One region of the Paenarthrobacter sp. E2MeOHC11 genome, then DNA from elsewhere that is predicted to be linked to it. Evidence: predicted binding sites of a transcription regulator. Region 1 holds the regulator's gene; the other holds the start of a gene.
The links. The regulator LexA, encoded in region 1, represses DNA repair genes until DNA is damaged. The targets are predictions, from matches to a motif close to TCGAACANNTGTTCGA.
Positions count from the first base shown of each region.

Region 1 (7,446 bases):
AAGGTCGTGGACAGGACCACCCTGATCCTGGACATCTTCGCCCAGCATGCCAAGAGCCGGGAAGGCAAGGCCCAGGTTGAGCTTGCACAGCTCGAATATCTGCTCCCGCGCCTCCGTGGCTGGGGTGACTCCATGTCCCGCCAGGCCGGTGGCCAAGTGGGTGGAGCCGGCGCAGGCATGGGCTCGCGTGGTCCTGGTGAAACAAAGATCGAACTGGACCGGCGTCGCATTCGCACGCGGATGGCCAAACTGCGTCGGGAAATCGCCGCGATGAAGCCGGCCCGCGAGACCAAGCGCGCCAACCGTCGTCGCAATGCTGTTCCTTCTGTCGCTATCGCCGGTTATACCAACGCCGGCAAGTCGTCGCTCCTGAACCGCTTGACCGACGCCGGTGTCCTGGTGGAAAACGCCCTGTTCGCTACCTTGGATCCCACCGTTCGCAAAGCCCAGACTCCGGATGGCATTGGCTACACGCTGGCCGACACTGTTGGGTTCGTCCGGTCTCTGCCAACGCAGCTGATTGAGGCCTTCCGGTCGACGCTGGAGGAAGTTGCTGACGCGGATCTGATCCTGCATGTCGTGGATGCCTCGCACCCGGACCCAGAAGGTCAAATCGCTGCCGTACGGGCTGTTTTCACTGAAGTGGATGCCCGCAAGGTTCCTGAGATCATCGTCCTGAACAAAGTCGACGTGGCGGATCCTTTCGTCGTGGAGCGCCTCAAACAGAAGGAGCCCCGCCATGCGGTGGTTTCCACTCGTACAGGCCAGGGCATCGCTGAGCTGTTGGAAGACATCAGCCAGTCCATTCCGCGCCCGGGCGTACGGCTTGAGCTGCTTATTCCCTACGACCGGGGAGACATGATCAGCAAGCTGCACAGTTCTGATTCGGAGATCCTGAACCTGGAGCATGAGGAAGACGGCACCCGCGTGGTGGTCATGGTCCGCGAGGGCCTGGCAGCCGAACTGGAGTCTTTCGTCAGCAATGGTTGAGAAGGTGGCGGCGGACGCCGTCGAATCGGTGGGAGAGAAAGCCACCCTTGAGCTGTTGGATCGTGCTGTCGCCGGCATGGGCGGTCAAAGCCGTGCCGGCCAGCACGAAATGGCCAAACATGTCACCCGGGCAATTGAAACCGGGGAGCACCTGCTGGTCCAGGCAGGAACGGGAACAGGTAAGTCTTTGGCGTACCTGATTCCGTTGATCGCGCATTCCATGGACAGCAACAAACCGACGCTCGTGTCCACCGCCACCTTGGCACTGCAAACCCAGATTGTTGGCCGGGATCTTCCCCGGCTGTTGGAGACCATCAACCCTGCCCTTGAACGACCCGTCAACGTGGCGCTCGTGAAGGGCAGGGCCAACTACGTCTGCCGCCAGAAGCTGGAAGGTGGGTTCCCCAGCGAAGAGCCGTCCGAGGGGCAGCTGTTTTCCTTAGGCGAGGACACCAGCGTGCCGCACTTCGCGGCATCCATGGGCGGACCGCAGTCACAGCTCGGCAAGGAAGTGGTCCGCCTCCGCGAGTGGGCCGAAAAGACGACCACCGGCGACCGTGACGAACTGATGCCCGGCGTCACGGACCGTGCCTGGCGGCAAGTCTCTGTGACCTCCATGGAGTGCCTCGGCGCGCAGAAGTGTCCGGTGGCTGAAGAGTGCTTCAGTGAGTTGGCGCGGTCCCGCGCGGGTGAGGCCGACGTCGTCGTCACCAACCACGCCATGCTTGCCGTCAGCGCCTTTGAAGGGCTGGCTGTGTTGCCTGAGTATGACGTCGTGGTGGTGGACGAGGCACACGAGCTGCAGGATCGCGTGACCGGCGCGGTCTCGGGCCAGTTGTCTGTGGCCATGGTTCATGCCGCGGCGTCAAGCGCACGCAAGCACACCGCCATCACGGTGGATGCCCTCAACGCTGCGGCGGAGCGCCTGGACATGGCCATCGCAGGGGTGCCCAACGGGTTGCTGGCCAGTGGGCTCAACGACGAACAGCTTGACTGCCTTGACCAGTTACGCGATGCGACCCGCGCGGCGCTCTCAGATTCCAAGACCGACTCTTCCAACGCGGTCGACGGCGGCAGGCAGCTCGCTCGCTCACGGCTCATGCTCATTCTTGAATTGTGCGAGCGGATGCTGGCCGCCAAGGAGAACCGGGAAGTGGTCTGGTTTTCCCGCAACAGCACCTTCGACCCCCAACAGGGTTACTCGCAGCCTGATGAAACGGCACCGGCACTGATCAACATCGCGCCACTCAGCGTCGCGGGACGGCTGCGCGAAGGCCTCTTCGAGGGCCACACCGTGGTGCTCACCTCCGCCACGCTGGCGATTGGCTCTGCCTTCGAACCGGCGGCTGGAGGTCTGGGCCTCATCGGCGACGGCGCCCCGAGCTGGACCGGGATTGATGTTGGATCGCCCTTTGATTACCCCAAACAGGGGGTGCTGTATGTTGCCAAGCACTTGCCCAAGCCGGGGCGTGGGACCTCGCCCGAGGCTCTCGATGAGCTCGAAGACCTCATCCGGGCATCCGGCGGGGGAGCGCTTTGTCTCTTCTCTTCGCGGCGAGCTGCCGAAGAAGCCGCCGACGCCATGCGGCTGCGCCTTGACATGGACATTCTCTGCCAGGGCGAATCCACCATGGCTGCCCTTGTGAAGCAATTCGCAGATGAGCCGGACACTTGCCTGTTTGGCACCATGTCACTCTGGCAGGGCGTCGACGTGCCGGGTGGTTCGTGCCGCCTGGTGGTGATTGACCGCATTCCCTTCCCGCGCCCCGACGATCCCCTGATGACTGCCCGCTCCCGGGCAGTCGCCCAGTCGGGCGGGAATGGCTTCATGGCCGTGTCAGCAACGCATGCCGCCATCCGCTTGGCACAAGGCGCTGGGCGCCTTATCCGTTCAACGGGAGACAAGGGAGTCGTGGCCGTGCTTGACTCACGGCTGTCGACGGAACGCTACGGCGGTTTTCTGAGGGCTGCGCTTCCGCCGTTCTGGGCGACGACGGACAGGGCGGTTGTGCGCGGCGTGCTGGAACGCCTGGGCTCCGCCAAGGCCTCCTAGGTCCAACAATGCCTCGTGGGGCCAACAAAGCCTCCTGGGTGCGGCAAAAGCCGCCCAGGAGGCTTGGGGTACCTACCTAGTGGGCACCTACAGGGAACGCAGAACAGAGACAACCTTGCCCATGATGGTGGCTTGGTCGCCAAGGATTGGCTCGTATTGGGTGTTCTGGGGCAGCAACCACGTGTGGCCATCGCGCTGACGGAACGTCTTGACGGTAGCCTCGTCATCCAGCAGTGCGGCCACGATGTCGCCGTTGATGGCGTCGTTCTGGCGGCGCACAACAACCCAGTCACCGTCGCAGATGGCGGCATCAATCATTGAGTCGCCTGCCACCTTCAGCATGAACAGTTCGCCGTGGCCCACAAGTTGCCTGGGAAGGGGCAAGACGTCTTCCACTGCCTGGTCAGCCAGGATGGGGCCGCCTGCAGCGATCCGGCCCACCAGGGGAACCATGGCAGTATCGCTGGCGCTGGCCAGCTCCGTGACGGCAAGGCCACCCGCGCTGCGCAGCGTCGCAGGGGCTTCGACGCCGGGAATTGGTCCGCCATCCAACGTCAACGGCATCAGGACTTCCATGGCACGGGGACGCTTGGGGTCCCTGCGCAGATAGCCGAGCTTCTCGAGCTGGGAAAGCTGATGCGTGACACTCGACAAACTTGCCAGGCCGACGGTGTCACCGATCTCACGCATGCTTGGCGGATACCCATTGTCATTCACCGAGCGTTGGATGGTCTCCAGAATTTTTTTCTGCCGGACAGTCAGGCTCTTGGGACTCTTTTGAGGCTGTTGGCTCCGCAGGGGTGCCCCGCCGCCTGTGGCTTTCGCTGCCATGTTCGCCAGTGCCTTTCCATTCGCCCCGGAACGATCCAGGGGTGTCGGGTCTGCAAAAAATGTCAGACCCTCCTGTTCCACTGAAACAGTGCTGTTTCTTCACTCAAACGTAGGGCAGGCACAGGCGTTTATCAAACATTTGTTCTAGCGAGTCTCGACACCGTTCGTTGATAAGTGCTAAAAATGTCATAGCAAGGTTCGAATATGTGTTCTATAAACCCGAACCGGATGACGGATGTTCGAACAGAGTGTTCGAACATCCGGGATCGGGGGAGGGGAACACAAAGAATTGGCAGCCATGTACCGGAATCCGGCGCAAGGCAATAGCTCAGAAGGGCTCAGCTCATGTCCGCAATCACTACGTTCGCTGATTTCCGCACTACCCAGGCGCCGACGCGCCTGCGTCTTACCCGCCGGGGTCGGATGGTCTTCTTTGGCATCCCCGCAATGCTGCTGGTGGCTGCGCTGCTGAGCCTGGCCGGTTTCATTACGTCCCCTGCCAAGGCCTCGGACTCGCAGGCGCAGCTCCAGCCGCCGGTCGCGGTGACCGTGACGGTCCAGCCCGGGCAGTCGCTGTGGGGTATCGCCGGCGCAGCTGCTCCGGAGCGCGATCCCAGGGATGTCATCTCCGAGATCATTCAGCTCAACGACCTCCATGGTGGCCGGATCCAGCCCGGGCAGCGTTTGTTCGTCCCGGCAAGCTAGCGCGTTCCACCGTGGCTGGATCCGGTGGCGCGGCGTCACAGTTACTCGGCAGTCCCGGTAGCCCCTTAAACTGTCTTGGTGAGTGACCAGCTTGAGCGACTAGACCGACTACCCCTCCGGACCAACCTGCGTGGACTGAGCCCTTATGGCGCACCGCAGCTTGACGTTCCTATCCTGCTCAATGTCAACGAGAACACTCATGGCGTTCCCGCGGACGTCCAGGCGGCCATCACGGAAGCCGTTGCCGCCGCGGCCACGGGGCTGAACCGCTACCCGGACCGGGAGTTCACTGAACTGCGCGAGTCCTTGGCCGAATACCTTGGCCACGATCTCACCCCGGACAACATTTGGGCCGCCAATGGTTCAAATGAGGTCCTGCAGCAGATCCTCCAAGCATTCGGCGGACCCGGTCGGAAGGCACTCGGATTCCCGCCCACGTATTCGATGTACCCCCTGCTGGCCAGTGGCACGGATACCGAATACGTACGCGGAGTCCGGGCAGAGGATTACGGTTTGGATGCGGCGTCGGCGGCAGCGCAGGTTCGTGAAACAGGAGCCAACATTGTGTTCCTGTGCTCGCCCAACAACCCCACCGGAACAGGCCTGGGCCTGGAAGTTGTTGAGGCCGTTTACGAGGCCGGGGAAGCCAGCCAGGCCATCGTGATCGTCGACGAGGCCTATCACGAGTTCGCCCATGACAACACGCCAAGTGCCCTGACCTTGCTGCCCGGGCGCGAGCGTCTGATCGTTTCCCGCACCATGAGCAAGGCCTTCGCCCTCGCGGGCGCCCGGCTGGGCTATATGGCCGCAGCACCCGAGGTTACAGACGCCATCAGGTTGGTCCGCCTCCCGTATCACCTGTCGGCTGTTACTCAGGCAACTGCCCTGGCGGCCCTCAACCACCGCGAGGCCCTCATGGCCGACGTCGAGGACATCAAGGTCCAACGCGACCGCATCGTGACTGAACTCCTGCGCATGGGTCTCAAGCCTTCAGCCTCGGACTCCAACTATGTGTTCTTTGGCGGGCTCGAGAACCCGCACGCCATCTGGCAAGGCCTGCTTGACGCGGGTGTGCTGGTTCGCGACGTCGGCATTCCCGGACACTTGCGGGTCACCGCAGGGACCGAGCCGGAAACCACGGCCTTCCTTGAGGCGCTGGAAGCGCTGCTGGACGGCCAGCCGCCACAGCGCGCCTAAACTTGTCCATAGACCCAACCCACTCTTCGTGTATAAGGACGTCCCAATGAGCGAAACCGGCGCCACGCCGTCCGCTGCCCGCACCGCGCGCATGGAGCGCACCACCAGTGAATCCTCCGTCCTGGTGGAGATCAACCTGGACGGGTCCGGTGTCTCGGACATCAGCACCTCTGTGCCTTTCTATGACCACATGTTGACCGCGCTGTGCAAGCACTCGTTGATTGACATGACCGTCAAGGCCACTGGCGATACCCACATCGATGCCCACCACACGGTGGAAGACGTGGCCATTACGTTCGGCGAAGTCCTGCGCACTGCTTTGGGCAACAAGGCCGGCATTCGCCGCTTTGGCGAAGCTACGGTTCCCTTGGATGAAGCCCTGGCCCACGCCGTCGTGGATGTTTCCGGTCGGCCCTACCTGGTGCACGGCGGCGAGCCCGCGGGCCAGGAATACCACCTCATTGGTGGCCACTTCACTGGGTCGTTGACGCGCCACGTTTTTGAAGCCATCACCTTGCACGCCGGAATCTGCCTGCACATGAACGTACTGGCGGGCCGCGATCCGCACCACATTGTGGAAGCACAGTTCAAGGCTTTTGCGCGGGCACTCCGTGCAGCGGTGGAATCCGACCCCCGGGTCGAGGGCATCCCCTCGACAAAGGGGGCACTGTGAGCGGCCAGGTCCTCAAGGACGGCGCGGTGGCCGACACCATCGCTTCGGTGAGGCCCGAGTCGCCGGAAGGCAAGCCAACTGTCACCGTGCTCGATTACGGTTCGGGCAATGTTCGGTCCGCTGTCCGGGCACTTGAGCGTGCCGGTGCCCACGTAGTGTTGAGTTCCAAGCCGGAAGACGTCCTCAACGCCGACGGACTCGTCGTTCCCGGGGTGGGCGCGTTCGAGACCGTCATGAAGGAACTTAAGGCCGTGGATGCGATCCGCATGATCGGTCGCCGGGTGGCCGGCGGGCGCCCTGTACTGGCCATCTGTGTTGGCTTGCAGGTCCTTTTCGAGGCCGGGGTTGAGCACGGCACTGAATCCGAAGGCATGGCAGAGTGGCCAGGCAAAGTGGAGTTGCTGCCTGCTCCGGTTGTCCCGCACATGGGTTGGAACACCGTGGACGTTCCCGAAGGTTCCAAGCTTTTCGCCGGGGTGGAGCAGGAGCGCTTCTATTTTGTGCACTCCTACGGTGTCCAGGAATGGAACTTCGATGTTGTGCAGCCCCGCATGGCCCCGCCCCAGGTGACGTGGTCCGAGCACGGTGCACGCTTCATTGCTGCAGTCGAAAACGGCCCGCTGTGCGCAACGCAGTTCCACCCCGAGAAATCAGGGGACGCCGGGGCGCGGCTGCTGCGGAACTGGGTGGACGGGCTGAAAAAGCCCGGCACACCAGGTGCGGCAGCATCCGGAAGCGGTGCCGCCTAGATGTGGTCTGTTGTCCTCATGGGCCTCGCCGGTGTGCTGGTGGGTGGCGGCATTTCCTTCCATCAGCAGAAGAAGCCCCGCTGGGTTTCCATCTCCTTTTACGTGCTGGCGGGGATGTCCCTGCTGGCCGCCTATCTCTTGACGCTGCCCGGTACCTGAACCGGTCACTCGAATAACCGCGCCACCCTCGAACTCCAAGGACCCACATGACCACCTCCTCCCAGTCCGTTCTGGAACTCCTGCCCGCC
Region 1 is NZ_CP196673.1:350,848-358,293, reverse strand. It holds gene hflX (GTPase HflX) at 1-990, shown strand, start outside; gene ACSSVG_RS01615 (ATP-dependent DNA helicase) at 983-3,043, shown strand; gene lexA (transcriptional repressor LexA) at 3,131-3,874, opposite strand; gene ACSSVG_RS01605 (LysM peptidoglycan-binding domain-containing protein) at 4,220-4,579, shown strand; gene ACSSVG_RS01600 (histidinol-phosphate transaminase) at 4,658-5,776, shown strand; gene hisB (imidazoleglycerol-phosphate dehydratase HisB) at 5,823-6,449, shown strand; gene hisH (imidazole glycerol phosphate synthase subunit HisH) at 6,446-7,198, shown strand; gene ACSSVG_RS01585 (hypothetical protein) at 7,199-7,357, shown strand; gene priA (bifunctional 1-(5-phosphoribosyl)-5-((5-phosphoribosylamino)methylideneamino)imidazole-4-carboxamide isomerase/phosphoribosylanthranilate isomerase PriA) at 7,405-7,446, shown strand, end outside.

Region 2 (7,446 bases), 2.0 Mb from region 1:
CGGAGTTGCCAACGGCGCCGCGGCCCCAACCGGTGAATGTGTAGCCGTCGCGGACCAGGGAGCCGGTGCGCTGGACGATGTTGCCCTCGGAGTCCGGCTGCCAGATCTCGAGGATGGCGTCCGGAATGGTGTTTCCGGCGCCGTCATACACGGTGCCCTGGAGGCGGATGCTTCCGGGGCTGCCCGGTGCCAGGAGTTCGTTGTCCTTGTCATAGGGAAGGGCGTAGCCGTAGAAAGGGCCTACGGTCTGGCCCGGTGTGGGTGCCAGCTTGCTCATGCGCTTACTCCTCGTCCCCGGCGTCGCCGTATGCTTCGTTTTCGGTCCAGGTCCGCTTGGAACCGGTCAGGATGATGTCCCACTTGTAGCCGAGGGCCCATTCGGGGCTGGTGAGCTCGTGGTCGTACTGCGCCACCAGGCGGTCGCGGGCGTCCTGGTCCACGATCGACTGGTAGATGGGGTCCAGCGGGAAGAGCTGGTCGCCCGGGAAGTACATCTGGGTGACGATGCGCTGTGTGAACTCCGAGCCGAACATGGAGAAGTGGATGTGCGCCGGGCGCCAGGCGTTCAGGTGGTTCTTCCACGGGTACGCGCCGGGCTTGATGGTGGTGAAGCTGTACGAGCCGTCCTCGCCCGTGATGCAACGGCCGACGCCGGTGAAGTTCGGGTCCAGCGGTGCAGGGTGCTGATCGCGTTTGTGGATGTAGCGGCCGGATGCGTTGGCCTGCCAGATCTCCACGAGCTGACCGGCCACCGGGCGGCCGTCGCCATCGAGGACACGGCCGGCGACGATGATCCGCTCGCCCTGCGGTTCCCCGTTGTGCTGGATGGTCAAGTCCGATTCCAGCGCGTGCACGTCCTGGTGTCCGAAGGCCGGTGAGTAGAGCTCGATGGTCTCCGGGTCCGCGTGGTGCAGGCTCTTGGTGGGGTGGCGCAGGATGCTGCTGCGGTACGGTGCGTAGTCCAGGCGCGGCATGGTCTCGGGACTTTTGCCGTTCTTGAGGGCCTCGGCGTAGCGATCCCCGATGCCCTTGATCTCAGCGCTGAGATCCGCCTGGGTTTCCACTTTCTTGGAATCATGCGCGGCGTGAGGCTCAGCGGCTGGCACGAGTTCCTCGGATTCAAGCGCCTGTGCTGTCTGTTCTTGCGGCACGGCCGGCTCCTTTCGGTTGATGGGTTCTCTTTGTTTGCGGGGCGGCGGCGGGGTTACACCCGGTGGAGCGAGTCGTATTGGACGGCGTGGCGCACCGGGGCGTTGGGCGCCCCATAACCGTCATAGCTGCCCCGACGTTCCACCATTTCGAAGAACACACTGCCCACGGTGGCGGTGTAGAAGTGGAGGAATTCGCCGTTGGCGTCCCGGTCATACAGGAGGTTGAGCTCCTTGAGGGTGCCCAGGAACCCGGGTTCAAGATCGAACCGGGCGTCCAGGTCCTCGTAATAGTTGGCCGGAATCTGCAGGAACTCAAGGCCACGGTCGCGGGCTGACCTGGCCGTGGCCACGAGGTCGTCCACGGCGAAGGCGATGTGTTCCTGATACGTTTTGCGAGCTGTTTCCTGGGCTTGCTGGGCGGGCGCAAGGTTGAGGACCAGCCTGACCGCGCCGTTGCTTGTCTCCATGACCTGCGAGCGAACCAGTCCGCTGGGGCTGGGAACCTCCGCGAACGGCTGCGGTTCCAAGGCCAAAGCGCTGGTGTAGAAGAGGACGGCTTCATCGAAGTGCTGCCACGGCTGGGCGAGGTTGACGTGGTCGATGACCGCGTTCCGTTGCGCTGCGGAGTGTTCCAGGCCCTCGCCGAACTCGTGCGTCCATGCCGCGGTGCCGTCCGGGCTGCCCTGGCAGAGGAAGATCTCGGTGGAGTCCGGGGCTGAGATGCCTTGGAAGACTTCCTCGTCTGCCTGGACTTTGCGGGCCACCACGGGCGCCTTGAGTTGCTGGGCGCGAGCGGAGGCAATCACGGGAGAGTCGACGTCGAACCCCAAAGCGGCGATAGCCGGTTCCGAATGCGAGGCCGCTTGTTCGTTGATGATCACGCGGGCCTGGCCCATGGTCCACAGCTGGACATCCTTGGTGCGGTGGCGGCCCTCGAAGCCGAACCCGAGCTGGCCCAGGAGCTTCTCGAGCTGCGCGGTGTCGTCAGCCTTGACTTCGGCGAAGTTGAAGCCGGCGGGTTCGTTCACCTTGGGCAGCGTGGCCAGTTCCATGGGATAACGACGGCGGGACGAGCTACCGTTGCCGGCGGCGGTTTCACTGGAGGTGCTTGCGAGCCATTTGGCGCTCTGCTCCTCCAGCCAGATCAGGGAGCGCATGGCGTCCACGGCGGTGCGTTCGGTGTCGGACTGCCGGAAAACGTCATTGAAGACTTCCAGGGACACCGGGCCCGTATACCCCGCGCGGACCACGTGGCCCATGAACTTGGCGAGCTCGAACTGGCCTTCGCCCGGGAACACGCGGTAGTGGCGGCTCCAGGACAGCACGTCCATGGAGAGCTTGGGGGCGTCTGCAACCTGGACGAAGAAGATCTTCTCCGCGTTGATGTCCTCAATGGGCGCAGTGTCCCAGTCGCGGGACAGGATGTGGAAGGAGTCCAGGCACGTGCCCAGGTTGGGGTGGTCCACCATTTCCACCAGGCGGTACGCGTGCTCGTAGTCGTTGACGTACTTGCCCCAGGCCAGCGCTTCGTAGGCGACCTTGACGCCGTGATCCCCGGCCAGCCCGGCGAGTTCGGCCAGCTGGGAAGCGCGGAGTTCGTCGTCGTCGATTGTTGCCGTGGCTACGTTGGAGCACACCAGGATGGTGTCCATGCCCAGGCGGGACATGAGCTTGAACTTGGCCTCCGCCCGGCGAAGGTTGGCCTTCAGCAGGTCCGGAGTGACGCCGTCGAAATCCCGGAACGGCTGGTAAAGATCAAGGCCCAAGCCAAGATCTGCAGCCATGCTCCGGACTTCCTCCGGACTGTGCGGGGACGTGACGAGGTCTTGCTCGAAGATCTCGATGCCGTCGAATCCCGCAATCGCGCAGGCCTGCATCTTCTCCTTCAGCGTGCCGGACAGGCAGACCGTGGCGATTCCGGTGCGCATCAGTGGCCCGCCTTCGTCAGCTCGGGGGCCAGCGCGGCCGCGGCGTCTTCCACGGCGATCAGTTCCAGGAAGTGCGCCCGCATGCGTTCGCGGTTGGCTTCGCGCCCGGTGATGAGCTGGAAGGCATCCGCCGCCTGGCCGACTGCCATGCGACCACCGTCCAGGACATCGCAGCCCTTGGCGCGTGCTTCGCGGACCAGTTGCGTTTCGATGGGGCGGTAGACGATGTCGGCCACCCAGTGGCGCGGTTCCAGCTGTTCGATGTCCAAGGGAAGACCCGGGTGGGCCGCCATGCCGATGGGAGTGCAGTGCACCAGGCCGTCGGCGAGGGGCATGACCTGGCTCAGCTCGTTGGTGCTCCGCGGCGTGACGGTGGCTTCCGGGAAGAGCCCGCCGAGTTCGGAGGCACGTTCTGCGGCGCGGGCGGGATCCATGTCCACGAGGTCCAGCGTGCTGACGCCGGCCTTGAGCAGCGCGTACGCAACGGCGGAGCCGGCACCGCCTGCACCGAGCTGGACCACGCGGTCCAGCTTCGCGGCCGGCAGCCCTGTGGCGAGCGCCGCGCCGAAGCCGGAGAAGTCCGTGTTGTGGCCGATCAGCCGACCGTCCTGGATGAGGACCGTATTGACGGCACCCAGGCGACGGGCGTCGTCGGAAATTTCATCAAGGTGCCCAAGCACCAGCTGCTTGCACGGGTGGGTGATGTTCAGGCCGTTGAAGCCCATGCGCTGTGCTGCGGTCAGGAGATCACCGACGGCGGTGGCCGGCAACGCGAGTTCCAACAGGTCGATGGGGCGGTACAGCAAGCGAAGGCCCTGCACATCGGCTTCACGTTCGTGCATGGGCGGCGTGAGCGAGGGCATGACGCCTTCGCCTATGAGGCCCACCAGAACGGACTCGGCTCGGTTGCTCATCCTAAAGCTCCTTTGACTTCAGCACCGCGGGCTTCTTGCGCTTTTCTGGGGCGCCGCCTGACCGGGTGTTATTTAGATTACTACAAGTGTTCATATTCCGCACGCATGTTCTTATCGCGAACATTTGCTGGGAGCGCACCCTCTCAAGTCGCAGCTCAAGGCGTTATGAGGCCCTAAAACGGCTTTAACTGCGACTCAGTTGGGTCAGCGCTGGGGCAGGCGGGCCGCGAGTTCCGCCGCAGCCTCCTGCAGAGTGGGAACGTGGGCGATGAGTTCCTCCAGGGTCAGGCGGAAGACGGGCACAGCGACGGCCACGGAGGCGAAGGCGTGGCCCTGGGAGTTCAGAACCGGCACAGCAACAGCACGCATGCCAATCTCGTTCTCCTCATCCATCACCGCGTAGCCCTGCCGGCGTACCTGCTCGATCTCCGCCCGGAACGCGTCGCGGTCAGTGATGGAATGTTCCGTGAGTGGATCCAGGGGCAGCTCCTCCAGGAGGCGCTTCCGCTCGATCTCTTCTTCGAACGCCACAATGGCCTTGCCTACCGACGTCGTGTGCAGTGCACCCAGATGGCCGGGATCGCTGGTGACGCGGAAGGTCTTGGGGCCATCCACCTTATTGACCGTCAGATGATGGTTGCCGTCGCGGACGGACAGGATGGTGGCCTCATGCGTGCGCTCGGTAACGCGCTGCAGGACCGGCAAGGCAGTGGCGGCGAAACCGTGATGATTGGAAACCCTCTGACCGAGCTGGAACACGCGCAATCCCAGGTGGTAGCGGCGGCCATCAGGCTCGTAATCCACAAAGCCGTCGCGCGTCAGCGAGCCCAGCAGGCGATAGGTGGTGCTGAACGGCAGGCTGGCGCTCCTGGCCAGGTCAGCCGCACTTGCACCCCGCGGTTCATTGCCCAGAAGTACCAAAAGGCTTAGGGCTTTGCCGACCATGTCGGTCTTTGTGTCCTCTTTCACACTCATAGCTCGATGCTCTCACATAGTGAGAGCTATTTCTAGATGGTGGTGACATCTCTTGACAAGTGACCCCACTCACAGCCAGTATTGCTGTATTGCACAAGTAGCTCTCACCATGTGGTTACTTTCGGGATGATCCGGCCGCACCTCGTTCTGGTCTTCCCTTTGAAGCTAGATCCGCGACATCGTCGTCACAGAAGGAACCTCCCATGAGCCAAACAATGCCGTCAGCGACGCCAGGCACTGAAACAACCACCGGAACACCCAAGAAAGCCGCGCTTGCCAGCTTCCTTGGCAGCGCCGTCGAGTACTACGACTTCTTCATCTTCGGTTCTGCCGCGGCCCTGATCTTCCCCCACGTCTTCTTCCCATCGGCCGACGCCAACGCGGCCATCATGTCCTTCGCAACCTTCGGCTTCGCCTATGTTGCCCGGCCCGTCGGTGCCGTGATTCTGGGTCACTTCGGCGACCGTATTGGCCGGCAGAAGGTCCTGATGTTCACGCTGGTCCTGATGGGCGCAGCCACGTTCGTCATCGGCTGCCTCCCGGACTTCAAGACCATTGGCTGGTGGGCGCCCGTCCTGCTGGTCCTTGCCCGTCTTTGCCAAGGTCTTTCCGCGGCCGGCGAGCAAGCCGGCGCTTCCTCCATGACCCTTGAACACGCCCCGGACAACCGCCGCTCCTTCTTCACCTCCTGGACCCTTACCGGCACCCAGGGTGGCCAAATCCTGGCGGCACTGGTGTTCATCCCTGTGGTGGCACTGCCGGATGAGATCAAGTACGGCATCGGCTGGCGCATTCCGTTCTGGCTCAGCGCAGTGGTTGTCCTGGTGGCCTTCTTCATCCGCCGCACCCTCCACGAGCCGCCGGCCTTCGCGGAAGCCAAGAAGAACAATGAGATCTCCAAGCTCCCCGTTGCCGATCTCCTGCGGCTGCACTGGCGCGATGTTCTCCGCGTGGTCTGCTGCGCCTTCATCGCCGCAGTCAGCACTGTCTTTGGAACCCTGGCCATCAAGTACGCCCAGGATGTTGCCGGCGTCAACAGCACCATCACGCTCTGGCTGGTGGTCGCAGCAAACGTTGTTGCCCTGGGAACCCAGCCCCTGTTCGGCATGCTCGCGGACAAGATCGGCCGGAAGCCCGTCTTCATCTACGGAGCCTTCGCCAGCGCCATCATGACTCCGGTGTTCCTGCTGACCCTCGAGTCGGGCATGGTGCCGCTCATGTTCCTCGTCTCCGTGGTGTTCTTCTCCTTCGGATACGCCGCAGCAAACGCAGTATGGCCGTCCTTCTACGGTGAAATGTTCAGCACCAAGGTCCGCTTCTCCGGTCTGGCCATCGGCACGCAGCTCGGCTTCCTCATGGCAGGCTTCGCCCCGGCCATCGTCACCGCGCTGGGCGGAACCAAGCCCGGCGGATGGGTTCAGATCTCCATCTTCACCGCAGTCATCTGTGTGATCGCAGCCGTCTCAGCGATGACGGCCCGCGAGTCCGCAAAGACACCCACCGCAGAGCTCGGCCTTCACAAGCAAGCCCAGCACGCCTAAGTCTGACGCTCCCGCTTTGTCTGGTCTGGAGCACGGAAAGCCCGGGATGTCACCTGACATTCCGGGCTTTTCGCTGTGCCTGAGACGCGACAGGCCGAGACAACTGGGACGGAGCGCGCCGCGCCACCTGAGAGGAGCGTCTAACTGTCCTGCGCGTTGAACCTGTACATGAAGGCGGCCATGGCATCACGATTGACGGGCGTCAGGGGCCGGAAAGTGCGGTCATCCCAGCCGGTACTGATCTCCGTGGACGCCAACCACGCGATCTCCTTGTAGAACTGGGCGTTGGCCGGGACATCCACGAACGGGGAAGCGGCTGGCGGAACGAAGTCCGTGACCTTGGAGAAGCGGTACAGGAACGCGGCCATGGCATCCCGGTTGACAGGCTGCAAAGGCCGGAACGTCTGGTCCGGCCAGCCACCCGAGATCTTGGTTGACGCCAGCCAAGCAATTTCCTTGTAGAACTGGCTGGTGGTCGGAACGTCCACGAACGGCGACGAAGCCGGGGGCGAGAAGGCGGGTTGCCCTGCCAGTCGATAAAGGAACGCCGCCATGGCATCACGGTTCACAGGAAGGAAGGGGCGGTACGTAGCGTCAGGCCAACCCTTGGAGATACCAGTGGATGCCATCCAGCTGATCTGGTGGTCGAACTGCTGCCCCTCAACGATGTCCGCGAACCGCGTGGGCGACCAGTAGGTAAGGTCGGCACTTGTCTGCGCGCCGCTGGTCACGGCAATCTCCTTCGCTTCCGGCTCTTCAGCCACATTTCCGGAGAAGGTGGTGCCGGCCAACCGGACGTTGGTGGTGTTGCCCCGGAGACGGTACGAACCCGTAGTCAGCCCGGTGATCTCGTAGCGTCCTTGGGCATCCGTGACAGCCTTTCGGGTGCTTAGCGAACTATCGCGCGTGTAAGCCTCTACTACCGAGAACGGCAAAG
Region 2 is NZ_CP196673.1:2,362,244-2,369,689, reverse strand. It holds gene pcaG (protocatechuate 3,4-dioxygenase subunit alpha) at 1-277, opposite strand, end outside; gene pcaH (protocatechuate 3,4-dioxygenase subunit beta) at 282-1,151, opposite strand; gene ACSSVG_RS11040 (bifunctional sugar phosphate isomerase/epimerase/4-hydroxyphenylpyruvate dioxygenase family protein) at 1,205-3,079, opposite strand; gene ACSSVG_RS11035 (shikimate dehydrogenase) at 3,079-3,993, opposite strand; gene ACSSVG_RS11030 (IclR family transcriptional regulator) at 4,198-4,968, opposite strand; gene ACSSVG_RS11025 (MFS transporter) at 5,172-6,509, shown strand; gene ACSSVG_RS11020 (S-layer homology domain-containing protein) at 6,650-7,446, opposite strand, start outside.
Region 2: a site for LexA is predicted at 4,091-4,106, ahead of ACSSVG_RS11035 (shikimate dehydrogenase). Genes of this name have one in related genera too.